2 regions of the Streptomyces sp. PSU-S4-23 genome follow, and region 1 is predicted to be linked to the other one. Evidence: riboswitches for the same ligand, from Rfam matches in the RefSeq annotation. Region 1 holds a riboswitch; the other holds the start of a gene.
What was found. A riboswitch is a leader RNA that binds a small molecule or an ion and turns the genes downstream of it on or off. The one in region 1 is predicted to bind cobalamin.
Positions count from the first base shown of each region.

Region 1 (7,660 bases):
ACCACGGCGTCGGCCCGGAACGTGTTCTCCAGCCAGCGGTACGCCGCCATGTAGTGGTGCGACGGCGGCATGTCGGGGTCGTGGTAGATCGCGATCGGGTTCTCGCCGAAGCCGCGCGGCGGCTGGATCATCACGACGACGTTCCCGAACCGCAGCGACGCCAGCACGATGTCGTCGCCGTCGACGTACAGGCCGCCCGGCGGCTCGCCCCACGCCCCGGTCATCGCGTCCCGCAGCCCCGGGTCGAGCGCCTCGAACCACGCCCGGTAGTCGGCGAGGGGCACCCGCGCGGGCGCGGCGGCCAGCTGCTCCTCCGTCAGCCACTCCACGTCATGGCCGCCGGCCGCGATGAGCCGGTGGATCAGCTCGTCGCCCTCCGCGGGGTGCCCCTCGACGGCGTACCCCGCGTCGCGCAGCGCGTCCAGGACCCGTACCGCCGACGCGGGCGTGTCCAGGCCGACCGCGTTGCCGACCCGCGAGTGCTTGGTCGGGTAGGCGGTGAAGACGAGCGCGATCCGCTTGTCGGCGTTCGCCGTGTGCCGCAGCCGCGCGTGCCGTACGGCGATCCCGGCGACCCGCGCCGCCCGCTCCGGGTCGGCCGCGTACACCGGTACGCCGTCCGGGCCCTGCTCCTTGAAGGAGAAGGGGACCGTGACGAGGCGGCCGTCGAACTCCGGGATCGCGACCTGCATGGCCGCGTCCATGGGGGAGAGGGCGGCGTCGGACTCCTCCCACGCGGCGCGGGAGGAGGTCAGGCACAGGCCCTGGAGCACCGGGGCACCCAGGTCCGCGAGCGCCCCGACGTCCCAGGACTCCTCTTCGCCGCCCGCCGACGCCTGGGAGGCGTGCGTGCCGCCGGCGGCGAGGACGGTGGCCACCAGGGCGTCGGCCCCCGACAGCAGCGCGTACAGCCCCGGGTCGGCGCCGCGCAGCGAACCGCAGAACACCGGCAGGGCGTTGGCGCCCTTCGCCTCGATCGCGTCGCACAGCGCGTCCACGAAGGCGGTGTTGCCGCTCAGTTCATGGGCCCGGTAGAAGAGCACGCCGACGGTGGGCCGCCCCTCGACGTGCCCCCGCTCCCCATGGACCCCGTACTCGGGCATCGTGCGCGGCTCGACGAACCCCTCACCGGTCAGCAGCACGGTGTCGGACAGGAACCGGGCCAGTTCCGCGAGGTTGGCGGGGCCGCCCTCCACGAGGTAGCGCAGCGCCTCGGCCACGACACCCGCGGGCGCGGACGACTCGGCCATCAGCTCGGCGTCGGGCACGGACTCTCCGCCCAGCAGCACGGTCGGGACACCGCAGGCCCTCAGCCGGGCGAGCCCGTCCTCCCAGGCGCGCTTGCCGCCCAGCAGACGTACGACGGCGATGTCCGCGCCCTCCAGGAGGGCGGGCAGCTCGGTGTCGACGTCCACCCGGACCGGGTTGCCGATCCGGTAGGGCGCGCCGGAGGCACGGGCCGCCAGCAGATCCGTGTCGGCGGTCGACAACAACAACACTGTGCTCATGCGGGCGCTCCCGGGGGAATGAAGGGCAGTCCTGGCGGCGCGCCCGACTCGATGAGCCGCCACAGCGCGTCCGTGTCCGCGTGCTGTTCGATCAGGTCGCCGAGCCGGTCGAGCTGCTCCTCGCGCAGCGCGGCGAACGACGTGTCGGGCGCGGGCACGAAGCGGCGGCCCGCGGCGGCCGCCACCTCGCGCAGGAACGCCCGCCGGAAACCGTCCGACTCCAGGGAGCCGTGCCAGTGGGTGCCCCAGGTCTGACCGACCCGGCAGCCGTCGAGGAAGGGATCGCCACCGGTGACCTCGGCGACCCCGTGGTGGATCTCGTACCCCTCGACGCGCTCGCCGAGGGCCTTTCCGGCGGGCCGGGTCAGGGTCTTCTCCCGTGCGAACCGGACCCGCACCGGCAGCACCCCCAGCCCCTCGACGTGTCCCCTGCGGCTCTCCACCTCGTCCTCGATGTGCTCGCCGAGGATCTGGAAACCGCCGCAGACACCGAGGACCGGGCGCCCTTCCGCGGCCCTGCGCACCAGGGCGTCCGCGAGGCCGCGTTCGCGCAGCCACTCCAGGGCCCTGACGGTGCCGCGGGTGCCGGGGACGACGACGAGGTCGGCGTCGGCCAGCTCCTCGGGCCGGTCCACGAACCGGACCGCCACGCCCGGCTCGGCGGCCAGCGCGTCCACGTCGGTGAAGTTGGACATGAGGGGGACGGCGCACACGGCGACCCGCAGCACGTCCTCGCCGAACGGCGCGGCGATCCGAGACTCGCGTACGGCACCCCGGAGGGACACCCGCAGCCCGTCCTCCTCGTCGATCCCGAGGCCGTGCCGGAACGGCAGCACGCCGTAAGTCCGCCGTCCGGTGAGCCCGTGCAGCATGTCGAGCCCCGGCTCCAGCAGTGAGACGTCGCCGCGGAACTTGTTGACGAGGAATCCGGCGACGAGCTCCTGGTCCTCGCGCGAGAGCAGCGCGACCGTGCCGAAGAAGGAGGCGAACACGCCACCGCGGTCGATGTCGCCGACGACGAGGACGGGGAGCCGGGCGTTGCGGGCGATCCCCATGTTCACGATGTCGGTGCGCCGCAGATTGATCTCGGCAGGACTGCCGGCCCCCTCGCAGATCACCGCGTCGTAGGTGCCCCGCAACTCGGCGAGGCAGTCCAGGACGGTGCCGAGAAGCTGCCGTTGCCGCCCCCCGTGGTACCCGCGTGCGCTCAGCTCGCCGACCGGCCTGCCGAGCAGCACGACCTGGCTGCTCTGCTCGCCGCCCGGCTTGAGCAGTACGGGGTTCATCAGCGCGGTCGGCTCGGTACGGCACGCCTGGGCCTGCATGGCCTGCGCCCGCCCGATCTCGGCGCCCTCACGGGTGACGAAGGAGTTGAGGGACATGTTCTGCGCCTTGAAGGGCGCGACCTTCACTCCCTGCCGTACCAGCCAGCGGCAGATCCCGGCGGCGACGACGCTCTTGCCGGCGTCGGAGGTGGTGCCGGCGACGAGGAGTCCGCCGCTCATGAGGTGTGTCCCTTCGCGAGAAGCCGTCGGGCCGCGAGGCGCCCGGCGAGGGTGACGCCGAGCGCGAGCCCGCTGACCCCGCGGGAGAGCCGTACCGCCCGTTCGATGTCGTCCGTGCGCACCGCGCGCCCCGCCGCGTTGAGGACGGGCCGGTGCTCGACGCGGCCCCCGTACGACAGCGTTCCGCCCAGCCGTACGCCCAGGGCACCCGCGAACGCGGCCTCCACCGGGCCCGCGTTGGGGCTCGGATGCCGCGCGGCGTCGGCACGCCAGGCGCGCACGGCGCCGCGCGGATCGGGGCCGGAGGCCGCCGCGAGGAGGGCTGTCAGCCGTGCCCCCGGCCATCCGGCGAGGTCGTCGAGCCGGGCGGACGCCCACCCGAACCGCCGGTACCGGGGCGAGACGTGGCCCACCATGGCGTCGAGGGTGTTGACGGCACGGAAGCCGGCGAGCCCGGGCACACCGGCGACGGCTCCCCACACCAGCGCGCCCACCACGGCGTCGGAGGTGTTCTCGGCGACGGACTCCACGACCGCCCGCGCGATCCCGTCGGCGTCGAGCGCCTGGGGGTCCCGTCCGCACAGATGGGGCAGCCGCGCACGGGCGGCCCCGATGTCCCCCGCCTCCAGGGAGCGCCCGACGGCCCGCGCCTCCCGCGCCAGGGACGTCCCCCCGACGACGGCCCAGGTGGCGGCGGCGGTCAGGACCAGGGACGCGGCGCGCGAGGGGCGCGCGACGGACGCGGCCAGCGCCGCCGTCGCCACGGCGCCCCCGGCGCACACGGCGGTGTGCAGCGCGCCCCACCCGCGGTGGTCCCGCCACAACACCCGCTCCACGACGCCCGCGGCCCGCCCGAACGCGGCGACCGGATGCCCTCGGCGCGGATCGCCGAGCAGGAGGTCACCGAGGAGGCCGGCGGCGGCGCCGTACGCGAAGACGCGATCGGCACCCATCGGCTCAGCCGACCGTGGGGTCGGGCAGGGGGCGGGTACGGAACCTCGATCGGCAGCCGCGCATGGCGATATGTCCTCACTCAGGGTGTCCACGCCCTGGTTCGATGAGACCGGCGGTGAGAGTTCCTGGCTCCCGGGACGTTCCTTCCCGGTGACAGTGGCGGGACCGCGCCGGACTTGCACCGGCTTCCTCTCCTGCCGCCGTGGTGGCCCCGGCAGTCCACCACGCCTCCGGAACACCCGTCAACTGGGTCTTGACCTGCGACGCTGCGGTGTGCTGAGCCCCACACCGCTGAAATATCGTCAGCCAACCGAATCGGCGCTATCTGTGCTCTTTCCGCGCGGGGAAGCTGGGAAGACTAGGGACGGCACTACGAACGAATCGGCATGACCAACGCGAAGAGCGCCGACGAGCGGCATTGGGTGATTCGTTGCGGGGAGACGAACCTGGTGTGGCCGGGCCTCTGTTGCCTGTGGCAGCGGTGGGACACGGCGCTCGGGAGCGTCACGGTGAGGACGCTGTGTCGGTGCGCTGACTGGTGAGTGGAGGTCGGTGTGATCGGCAGGGACCCGACGGGGCGGGTGTGGCGCAAGAGCAGTCACTCGGGAGGGGACAACAACGACTGCGTCGAAGTGACCGTGGAGACAGCGCACGTGCTCGTGCGTGACTCGAAACGGCGGGCCGGGCCGGTGCTCGTCTTTCGCCGTGCCGCGTGGTGTGGTTTGCTGGCTGGACTTGAGAACCCGGCGGCCGGCGGTTTCTGAAGGGGCCGTCCAGAGGGCGGGAGGGGACCCGTATGGCAGACAGGGCCAGGGATGTCTCGGCACGCGCGGGCGGTCCCCACACTCCGCGCCCGTCCTTGTCGGCGGCGGCCCCGCTGGCACTCTTCTCCTTGACCACGGGGGTGTTCGCGGTGGGCGTCGGAGCGCTCGCCGCGCTGCTCGTACCGGGATCCACGGCGCGGGCCCTGGTCTGGCTCGTGGTGACGATCGTCGCGGCCGCCAGCGCCGGGCTGTGGTGGGGCCTCACCCCCGTCACGGAGCGTCTCCGTGTTCTCGACCGGGCTGTGGCGACGGTTCGTCCGCGGGGCTCGGGGACCCGCTGAGCCCGGGCGCGCGCGGCGCCGACGAGCGGCCGCGCAGCGACCGGCCGACGCAGGCCGCGAGCACGGTGACGGCGGCCGCGCCGAGTACCCCGACCACCGTCGTGGTCAGGGGGGTCAGAGCGTCCAGCGCGAGGCTGGGCGCCACCCGGGCGGACACGGCGATGCCGAACAGCAGGACGCTGCCGCACGCCGTGCCCAGCAGCAGTCGGCCGCCCGGGGGCCGTGTGCCGTCCTCGCCGCCCGTGTGCTCCACCTCGTGGAGCGCGGGGGCGCCCTCGTGCGGCCCGGCGGGCCGCGGCGGGACGCCCGGCGGCCTGTCCGTCGCGACGGAGCGGAGCGTGCGCAGCCGCCTGTACCAGTCAGCAATCCCCAAGGCCGCCATGGCCCCTCCCCGTTGTCCGCCCGGGCCGTTCCTCCCGGGTTTCAGCCGTTGCCGAGACTCTCCTTGACCGCGTCGATCAGCTCGATCATCCGGTCGCCGTCGTACGCCTTGTTGCTGATGTCCTCGAAGCACTCCTGGTAGCGGGACGTGAGGTCGAGGTCGTCCCGGTTCGCCACGCTGCCGGTGGCGCCCTCCAGGTAGAGCAGGTCGTCGTCGTCCCTGAAGCCGAGCAGGGTGAAGGACCCGCCCATGCTGTAGTGCGCGCCCGCCGCGAACGGCAGCAGGCGCATGGTGACCCTGGGGTGCTGGGACATCGTCTTGAGGTGTTCCAGCTGACGTCGCATCACCCCCGGTCCGCCGATGACCCTCCGCACGACCGCCTCGTCCAGCACGATGCTCACGTCGGGCCCCTGCTCGCCGTCGAAGATCCGCTCCTGCCTGGTGGTGCGCAGCTCCGCCGAGCGCCGGGCCACTTCGGCGGTCTCGCGGGGTTCCAGCTGGGCCATCGTGTAGTCCTCGATCTGGAACAGCGAGTAGACGACCGACGGGTGGTAGAAGCGGATCGAGGTCGCGGCGCTCTCGTAGCCCAGGTACTGGGCGAACTGCGGCCGCACCATGTCGCTGTACGGCGCCCACCAGGACGGCCCCTTCGAGCCGCGGGCCGCCTCCTCCAGCTCGCCCACCAGCCCGGAGTCCGTCACCCGGTACAGCTGGAGCAGGGCGCGCAGGTCTGTGACGCTGAGGCTGACCGTGCCGGCCTCCAGCCGGATCAGTTTCGACAGTGACCACTCCAGCGCGTCGGCCGCCTCCCGCTGGGTGAGACCGGCTTCCTCCCGCGCCTTGCGCAACTCGATACGGAGCCTGCGTCGGTTCAGGCTCGGATCGATGTCCCTGGCCATGTCGCTCCCTGCTACACGTCGTCTTCGGCTGGTCGGGCGGCCAACGTCGGGCAGCAACTCATCCATTAGACTAGGTGAGTTGGGCATGGGCGGCCAGACCTCTGCCGCTTCGCCACCTGTCTTTTCGACGTGGTCGTATGCGGGGTAGACCGTAGCAAATCGGCATATATCTAACAAAGATCAGCCCCCGCAGTGATCGTCACTGCGGGGGCTTGGCCGTGCGCGCCCATGCGCGCGGGCGCGCTGTGGGGGTTACTTGGCCACGATCAGATAGATCCCGTACGACACCGCCGCCGCGCACGCCGCGAAACAGACGTACGCGCCGGTGGCCGCCAGGGCGGCCGTGCCGCCACGCGCCGTCTCCTTCTTCGTGAGGCCGACGACGCCCAGGGTGAACAGGCCCACCAGGGCCACGGTGACGATGAGGCTGACGCCGAAGACGGAGCCGAGGGCTGCCCAGTCGATCTTCATGGGGTGTACTTCCTTATACCGTCGCGGGGCGGGTCGGCTCCGCGGAGGGGCCTTCCGGGGCCTGGAGGGTGGTGGTCCTCAGCTCGGCGCCGTCCGTCGCGGCGCTCTCCGCCGCGGTGTCGTCCGCCGTGACCGGGCCCGCCGGGGGCGGGATCACCGCGGCGATCGCGGCCGTGACGACGCCCGAGGGCTCCGTCTCGACGTCGTTGACGTTGTGGACCGTGACCGGCTTGCGGCGGGAACGGGCCCAGATGGCGCCGGCGCCGGCGACCAGCAGCACTCCCGTGGCGGCCGTGCCCCAGGTGCCCTGCTTGGTGAGGACTTCGGCGGCGCCGCCGACCAGGCCGGCGGCCGGAAGGGTCAGGACCCAGGCGACGAGCATCCTGGTCGCGGTGGACCAGCGCACCGCGGCGCCCTTGCGGCCGAGGCCGGACCCCATGACCGCGCCGGAGACGACCTGGGTGGTGGAGAGCGAGAAGCCGAGGTGGGAGGAGGCGAGGATCGCGGTCGCCGCGCTGGTCTGGGCGGCGAAGCCCTGCTGCGGGGCCAGGTCCGTCAGACCCTTGCCCATCGTGCGGATGATGCGCCAGCCGCCGAGGTAGGTGCCGAGCGCGATGGCCGTACCGGCCGAGACGATGACCCAGGTGGGAGGGTTCGAGCCGGGGGCGATGACGTCACCGGTGACGAGCGCCAGCGTGATGACGCCCATCGTCTTCTGCGCGTCGTTGGTGCCGTGCGCCAGGGAGACCAGGCCGGCCGAGGCTATCTGCCCGGCGCGGTAGCCCTTCGCGCTCGCCTTCTCGTCGGCGTGGTGGCTGAAGGTGTACGACAGGCGC
Region 1 is NZ_JBVMUU010000002.1:1,666,011-1,673,670, reverse strand. It holds gene cobN (cobaltochelatase subunit CobN) at 1-1,508, opposite strand, end outside; gene ACZ79I_RS08430 (cobyric acid synthase) at 1,505-3,013, opposite strand; gene ACZ79I_RS08425 (cobalamin biosynthesis protein) at 3,010-3,966, opposite strand; cobalamin riboswitch at 4,068-4,206, opposite strand; gene ACZ79I_RS08420 (DUF397 domain-containing protein) at 4,510-4,731, shown strand; gene ACZ79I_RS08415 (hypothetical protein) at 5,002-5,454, opposite strand; gene ACZ79I_RS08410 (helix-turn-helix domain-containing protein) at 5,496-6,353, opposite strand; gene ACZ79I_RS08405 (hypothetical protein) at 6,606-6,824, opposite strand; gene ACZ79I_RS08400 (inorganic phosphate transporter) at 6,838-7,660, opposite strand, start outside.

Region 2 (7,660 bases), 4.2 Mb from region 1:
AGGTCTCGTACGCGGCGAGCATGATGCGCTCGGCGACACGGGTGGACAGCGCCTTCGCCTCGGGTGAGCCGAAGGGCAGGCGGAGCTTGAAGAACACGTCCTGCAGACCCATCACTCCCAGGCCCACCGGGCGCCACTCGGCGTTGGAGCGGCCCGCCTGCGCGGTCGGGTAGTAGTTGATGTCGACGACGCGGTCCAGGAAGGCGACGGCGGTACGGACCGTGGCGTCCAGCCGCTCCCAGTCGAGGTCGCCGCTCGCCGCGTCGGCGAACGCGCCGAGATTGACCGACCCCAGATTGCAGACCGCCGTCTCCCCGTCGTGCGTGACCTCCAGGATCTCGGTGCAGAGGTTGGAGGAGTGGATGACGTGGCCCGGCCGTGCCGTCTGGTTGCCGGTGCGGTTGGCGGCGTCCTTGAAGGTCATCCAGCCGTTGCCGGTCTGGGCGAGCGTGCGCATCATACGGCCGTACAGATCGCGGGCCGGGATGGTCCTGCGGGCGAGCCCGGCGGCCTCCGCCGCGCGGTAGGCGGCGTCGAACTCCTCGCCCCAGAGGTCGACCAGCTCCGGCACGTCGGACGGTGAGAACAGCGACCACGGCCGGTCGGCCTCGACCCGGCGCATGAACTCGTCCGGGACCCAGTGCGCGAGGTTGAGGTTGTGGGTGCGGCGGGCGTCCTCACCGGTGTTGTCCCGCAGTTCGAGGAACTCCTCGATGTCGGAGTGCCAGGTCTCCAGGTAGACCGCGGCGGCGCCCTTGCGCCGGCCGCCCTGGTTCACCGCGGCGACCGAGGCGTCCAGGGTCTTCAGGAACGGGACGATGCCGCCCGAGTGCCCGTTGGTGCCGCGGATGAGGGACCCGCGGGAGCGGATGCGGGAGAACGACAGCCCGATGCCGCCGGCGTGCTTGGAGAGGCGGGCGACCTGGTGGTAGCGCTCGTAGAGGGAGTCCAGCTCGTCCTTCGGGGAGTCGAGGAGGTAGCAGGACGACATCTGGGGGTGCCGCGTGCCGGAGTTGAAGAGCGTGGGGGAGGAGGGGAGGTAGTCGAGGCGGCTCATCAGCCGGTAGAGCGCGGCGACCTCGTCCACGGTCCGGGAGCCGGACTCCGGGCCGGGCACCGTGTCCCCGGCGAGGCCGCAGGCGACGCGCAGCATGAAGTACTGCGGTGTCTCGACGGTCTTGCGGGTGATCGGGTGCCGCAGGAGGTAGCGGCTGTGCAGGGTGCGCAGACCGAAGTAGCCGAAGCGGTCGTCGGCAAGGGGGTCCACGAGTGCGTCGAGCCGGTCGGCGTGCAGGCGCACGAACGCGGCGGTGCGGTCGGCGATGAGCCCTTCCCGGTGTCCGGTGGCGATGGACTCCGTGAACGACGTGACGCCCTGTGACGCGGCCTCGGCCCGGATCCCGATCGTCAGCAGCCGGGCGGCCAGCCTTGAGTACGCGGGATCCTCGGAGACGAGGCCGGCGGCCGCCTCCATGGCCAGTTCGCGCAGCTCCGCCTCGTCCGTGTGCGCCGACCGGCCGCGCAGCGCGGCGGCGGCGACCCGGCCGGGGTCGGCGTCCGGAAGGTCGGCGGTCAGCTCGGTCAGGGTCCGCAGCAGCGCGGCACCGGGACCGTCCCTCCCGTCGGTCACCGCCGGTGTCGCGGACGGAGTCGCTGACACCGGGTCGGCTGGCGCGATGGTCACGTAGGGCTCTCCCTCGCTCGGCACGGGGCCTTGCGGAGGGTGGGGCGGCTCACGAGCGCACGCGGCGTCGCGTCCACCGGCCCATTCCACGAGGCCCGGACGTCAGGGCGCCGGGCCGGACGGCCGGGCGCGCTGTCGGCAGGCCCTCGGACTGACGCTCGTACGCGCACGCGGAGGCGAACACGCAGAAGTACACCGTTGCGGGACAGTTCCGGATTCGCACCGGATTCCCCTGCGGCGACAGCGAGCATGAGCATACATCTTGTGCCGGGGTTCGATGTCACCCCCAGATGTTGTGTCCTGTCGGCTTCGGGGTGTGTCAGAGGGGCAACTCATAGGTGAGGAGGGCGAGGTCGAGGTGCGGGATCGGGTTCCAGTCGCGCCCGGGGGTGCGGACGAAGCCCAGGCGCTCGTAGATGCGGTGGGCGGTGCGCATCGTGTGCTGGGTCGACAGGACGATCCGCACGCAGCCGTCCGTGGCCCGCGCCCGGTCGACACAGGCGCGTACGAGGGCCTCGCCGATCCCCCGGCCCCGGGCCGCGTGGGAGACGGCGAGCATCCGTATCTCGGCCTCGCCGGGGCGGGCGATGTCCGCCATGGGGCCCCCGTCCGGCACGAAGGTCACCCCGCCGAGCACGCTCCCCCGGGCAGCGGGGACGCTCGTGCGCCCGATCGCCACCAGCACCTCTGCGGCGGCGGCCCGCTTGGCCACGTCCCTCAGCTCGCCGAGGTACTCGTCGCTCTCCCCGAAGTCCAGGAGGCCGTCTCGGAGGTACGCCTGTGCGGTGATCTCCCCGAGCGTCTCGTAGTCGCCGGGTTCCGCCCGCCGGATCACGATGTCCATGAGGGTCAGTGTGCAGGACGGGTACGACAACGGGCCGCCGGATCACTCCGGCGGCCCGTCCTCAGGTCCGGCTCAGTGTGCGGTGTCCGCCGTGGCCGGCGGCAGTTCCACCTGCACCCCGGGGTCGCCCGCGTCCGCCGTGTAGTCGCCCGGCTGGGTCTCGTCGACGCCTTCCGGAGCCTTGACCGCCTTCAGGACGAGGGTCAGCACCACGGTGACCGCGACGTTCAGCACGAACGCCGTCAGGCCGATGTAGCCCATCTCGCCGATGCCGGGGATCTCCTTCGCCGAGCCGCCGAAGTGCTTCTGGGTCGGGGAGGCGACGCCGTACGCGGCGATCGTGCCGTACACCATGCCGACCGCCCAGCCCGCCAGCAGCGCCCAGCGGTGGAACCAGCGGGTGAACAGGCCGCCGACCATGGCCGGGAAGGTCTGCAGGATCCAGATACCGCCGAGGAGCTGGAAGTTGATGGCCACCGTCTTGTCCATCGTCAGGACGAAGACCAGGGCGCCCACCTTCACCAGCAGCGACACGATCTTGGAGACCCTGGTCTCCTGGTGGGGCGTGGCATCCGGCTTGATGAAGTCCTTGTAGATGTTGCGGGTGAAGAGGTTCGCCGCCGCGATGGACATGATCGCCGCCGGGACGAGCGCCCCGATGCCGATCGCCGCGAACGCCACGCCCGCGAACCAGTCCGGGAACATGTCCTCGAACAGCTGCGGGATCGCCAGCTGGCCGTTCTGCACCTTGACACCGGCCGCGATGGCCATGAAGCCGAGCAGCGCGAGCAGACCCAGCATCAGCGAGTACAGGGGCAGGATCGTGGTGTTGCGGCGGATCACCTCACGGCTGCGTGAGGACAGCGTCGCGGTGATCGAGTGGGGGTACATGAACAGCGCCAGCGCCGAGCCCAGCGCGAGGGTCACGTATGTCCACTGGCCCGCCTCCGGGGTCACCAGCGCCCCGCGCGGCTTGCCCGTCGCCGGGTTCGTCTGCGAGAACGCCTGGCCGGCCTTGGTGAAGATGTCGTCGAAGCCGCCCAGCTTGATCGGGATGTAGATGATCGCCACCGCGATGACGATGTAGATCAGCGCGTCCTTCACGAACGCGATCAGGGCGGGCGCCCGCAGACCCGAGGAGTACGTGTAGGCCGCCAGCACGCCGAAGGCGATCAGCAGCGGCAGGTCCTTCACGAACCAGTGCGTGCTCGTGCCGCCGCCCACGCCCATCACGTCCAGCACGGCCTGGATGCCGACCAGCTGGAGCGCGATGTACGGCATCGTCGCCAGGATGCCGGTGACCGCCACCGCCAGCGACAGGCCCTTCGAGCCGAAGCGGCCGCGCACGAAGTCCGACGTCGTCACGTAGCCGTGCCGGTGCGACACCGACCACAGACGGGGCAGGAACATGAAGATCAGCGGGTAGACCAGGATCGTGTACGGCACCGCGAAGAAGCCCATCGCGCCCGCCGCGTAGATCGCCGCCGGCACGGCCACGAAGGTGTACGCCGTGTAGAGGTCGCCGCCGAGCAGGAACCAGGTGATCCAGGTGCCGAACGACCGTCCGCCCAGGCCCCATTCGTCCAGGGTGTGCTCGTTGTCGGCCTTGCGCCAGCGTGCCGCCAGGAAGCCCATGACGGTCACGGCCAGGAAGAAGAAGACGAAGACGCCGAGCGCCACGCCGTTCACGCCGTCCTTCATTCCGCCGCACCGCCCTTCTTCGAGGCCTGGGCGCGCTGGTCACGCTGCCACAGCTTGTACGCGATCATCGTCAGCGCCGTGGAGATCAGCACCCACAGCATCTGGTACCAGTAGAAGAAGGGGATGCCGATGAAGGCCGGGTCCGTCTTGGCATAGGACCCGACCCACAGCATCGCGACAAAAGGAGCTAGGAGGCAGAGGGCGATGACGACGCGCACAGGCGTCACCACCGCCGTCCCTCTTGCGGTGGGCTCGTTCGACATGGGCGGCTCCGTCTCCTCACTGATCACTGGGGGTAACGCGCAGGCAATGTAGGTGACGGTGTCTGGAATGCGGAAGCCCCCTCCGCATATCGGTTTCCAACAGCAATAGAAACCCCCGGGGGTATATACCTCTGGGTCGTCCGTACGCACCCGTGTGAGTACGCAGCGTGACGGAACGGGGGCCGGGAAACGTTCTGGGTGGGCACCGGGCCGTCCTCCCGTCCGTGCGGCGACGGGAGGACGGTAGAGCAGCTTCGGGGGCGGCGCCATACCGCCCGCACGTTGTTCTACTCGGTGGGCCTCTTCAGCCTCGCCACGAACTTGTAGCGGTCGCCGCGGTAGACGGACCGCACCCACTCCACCGGCTGGCCCTGCCGGTCCAGGGAGTGCCGCGAGAGCATCAGCATCGGCAGGCCCACGTCCGTGCCGAGCAGGCCGGCCTCGCGCGGGGTGGCCAGCGACGTCTCGATGGTCTCCTCGGCCTCGGCGAGGTGGACGTCGTAGACCTCCGCGAGCGCCGTGTACAGCGAGGTGTACTTCACCAGCGACCGGCGCAGCGCCGGGAAGCGCTTCGCGGACAGGTGCGTCGTCTCGATGGCCATCGGCTCGCCGCTCGCCAGCCGCAGCCGTTCGATGCGCAGCACCCGGCCGCCGGGCGAGATGTCGAGCAGTCCGGCGAGCATGTCGTCGGCGGTGATGTAGCCGATGTCCAGCAGCTGCGAGGTCGGCTCCAGGCCCTGGGCCCGCATGTCCTCGGTGTACGAGGTGAGTTGCAGCGCCTGCGAGACCTTCGGCTTGGCGACGAACGTGCCCTTGCCCTGGATGCGCTCCAGGCGGCCCTCGACGACCAGTTCCTGCAGGGCCTGGCGCACGGTCGTGCGTGAGGTGTCGAACTCGGCCGCCAGCGTGCGCTCGGGCGGCACCGGCGTCCCGGGCGGCAGCGTCTCCGTCATCTCCAGCAGATGCTTCTTCAGACGGTAGTACTTAGGCACGCGCGCGGTGCGGACGGTCGCCCCGCCCTCGCTCTCCGCACTGCTGACGTCGGTGCTCATGCTCTGCCTTCCCGGCTCCGGATGCCGAAGCGACCGACAGGCCCGTCGGTCACGGCTCACATCGTGGCACGGCTTCACGGGGGCGGATGCCCCCGGACGCTTCGTGATCCCCGTTACGCGGCCGGGGATCCCCTCTGTATACCGTCGGCGTCCCGGATGGTCTAGTCCACCCCGTCCATGTGGTCCAGTCGGACCCGCCCCTCCGGACCGTGCCCGTTTTTGCTGGGTTCCTACTTAAAGGTCCTTGCATATGTAGGTCCCGTAACGGACGCCGGGAGCGCTCCGTGCACCCTTGACACACCTATTGGTCTGGGCCAAGCTCCCCGGTACTGGTCTACACCATTGGTCCAGTCCCGGCCCCACGTGCCGTACTCGTCGTCAGTCGCCGCGGGGACAAGGGGGGTTTGTGGCATCCCTGAGGAGGGTGGCGTGAAGCGCAAGCTGACAGCCGCGATCGGTATCGCGGGAATGATGGTCTCCATCGCGGCGTGCGGGGGCGGTGACGGCGGGTCCGGGGACGAGGGAGCGGACGCCAAGGAGCTCACCGTCTGGCTGACGGTCGACGCGCAGAACAACTGGCCGGCACTGGTGAAGGCCGCCGACGACGCGCTGGTGAAGAAGCACCCCGGTCTCACGATCAAGCACGAGTACTACGGCTGGCCGGACAAGAACACCAAGCTCGACGCGGTCCTCGCCACCGACAAGGCCCCCGACGTGGTCGAGATGGGCAACACCGAGATGCTCGGCTACATGGTCAAGGGCGCCTTCGCCCCCGTCGACCCGGCCACGTTCGACAACTCCGCCCAGTGGCTGGACGGCCTCAAGGCGTCGGTGACGTACGACGGCAAGACCTACGGCGTCCCGTACTACGCCGGCGGCCGCGTCGCCAACTGGCGCAAGGACATCGCCGCTTCGGCCGGTGTGAAGACGCCCCCGAAGACGTACAAGGAGCTGACCGCCGCCCTGGACAAGATCCAGAAGCGGGAGGGCGGCACGTTCAACGCCTGGTACCAGCCGACGCGCGACTGGTACGCGGCCATGTCCTTCGTCTACGACGCGGGCGGCTCCATCGCCACGGAGGAGGGCGGCCGGTGGAAGGCCGGCCTCTCCTCGCCCGAGTCCCTCAAGGGCCTCACCGAGTTCAAGACGATCGTCGACAAGTACATGCACGGCGACAAGACCAAGGACGAGTCCGACCGCTACATCGTCTACGGCCAGGGCAAGTCCGCCATGATCTTCGGCGCCGCGTGGGAGGGCGCGACGGCGGCCGACCCGAAGAACGACAAGACCGGCAAGCTGAAGAACAACCTCGAGAACTTCGTGATGCCCGGTCCGTCCGGCAAGAACATTCCGGTCTTCCTGGGCGGTTCGGACCTCGCGATCCCCGTGAAGTCCAAGGCGCAGGCGCTGGCCGCCGAGTGGATCAACGCCTTCACCGGCTCCGGGGGGCAGAAGGGCCTGATGGCCAAGGGCAACCTGCCCAACAACAAGACCGACCTCGCCACCCTGAAGAACGACCCGGCGACGGCGGTCCCGGCCACCGCGGCCGAGTCCAACTGGTTCGTCCCGATGGCACCGGGCTGGGGCCAGGTCGAGAAGGCGCAGATCCTGCAGACCATGCTGCAGGCCATCGGCACCGGCAAGAAGTCGGTCGAGGCCGCCGCGAAGGACGCGGACGCCGCCATCGACAAGGTCATCAACACCAAGTGACGGCAGCGCGGGGCCCGTTGACCCGGGGGGTGTTCGGGGCGGGCCCCGCACCGTACGGCCGCTGAGGAGCGCGCGATGAGTGCCGCAGACACGACCACCCCTGCCAAGCTGCCGCCGCCGCGGCCGGCGCCGCCACCGGACGCCGTCGTCAGGCCGCGCAGACGGCGGACGCCGGGCGGGTCCGCCGTCCCCTGGGCGCTGCTCGCCCCCTGTCTGCTGGTCCTCGCCCTGGTGATGGGCTATCCGCTGGTGCGCCTGGTCACCCTGGCCTTCCAGAAGTTCGGCCAGTCGCAGCTGTGGGGCTTCCAGCCCCCCGAGTCGGTCGGCCTCGCCAATTTCACCGGCGTCCTCGGTGACGGCGAGTTCTGGGCGGTCGTGGTGCGCACGATCCTCTTCGCCGCCGGCT
Region 2 is NZ_JBVMUU010000002.1:5,849,839-5,857,498, forward strand. It holds gene ACZ79I_RS26835 (ribonucleoside-diphosphate reductase subunit alpha) at 1-1,684, opposite strand, end outside; adenosylcobalamin-variant (AdoCbl-variant) riboswitch at 1,817-1,928, opposite strand; gene ACZ79I_RS26840 (GNAT family N-acetyltransferase) at 2,004-2,528, opposite strand; gene mctP (monocarboxylate uptake permease MctP) at 2,601-4,229, opposite strand; gene ACZ79I_RS26850 (DUF3311 domain-containing protein) at 4,226-4,492, opposite strand; gene ACZ79I_RS26855 (GntR family transcriptional regulator) at 4,780-5,544, opposite strand; gene ACZ79I_RS26860 (extracellular solute-binding protein) at 5,974-7,254, shown strand; gene ACZ79I_RS26865 (carbohydrate ABC transporter permease) at 7,330-7,660, shown strand, end outside.
Region 2: another riboswitch for cobalamin. It lies ahead of ACZ79I_RS26835 (ribonucleoside-diphosphate reductase subunit alpha); the one in region 1 lies ahead of ACZ79I_RS08425 (cobalamin biosynthesis protein).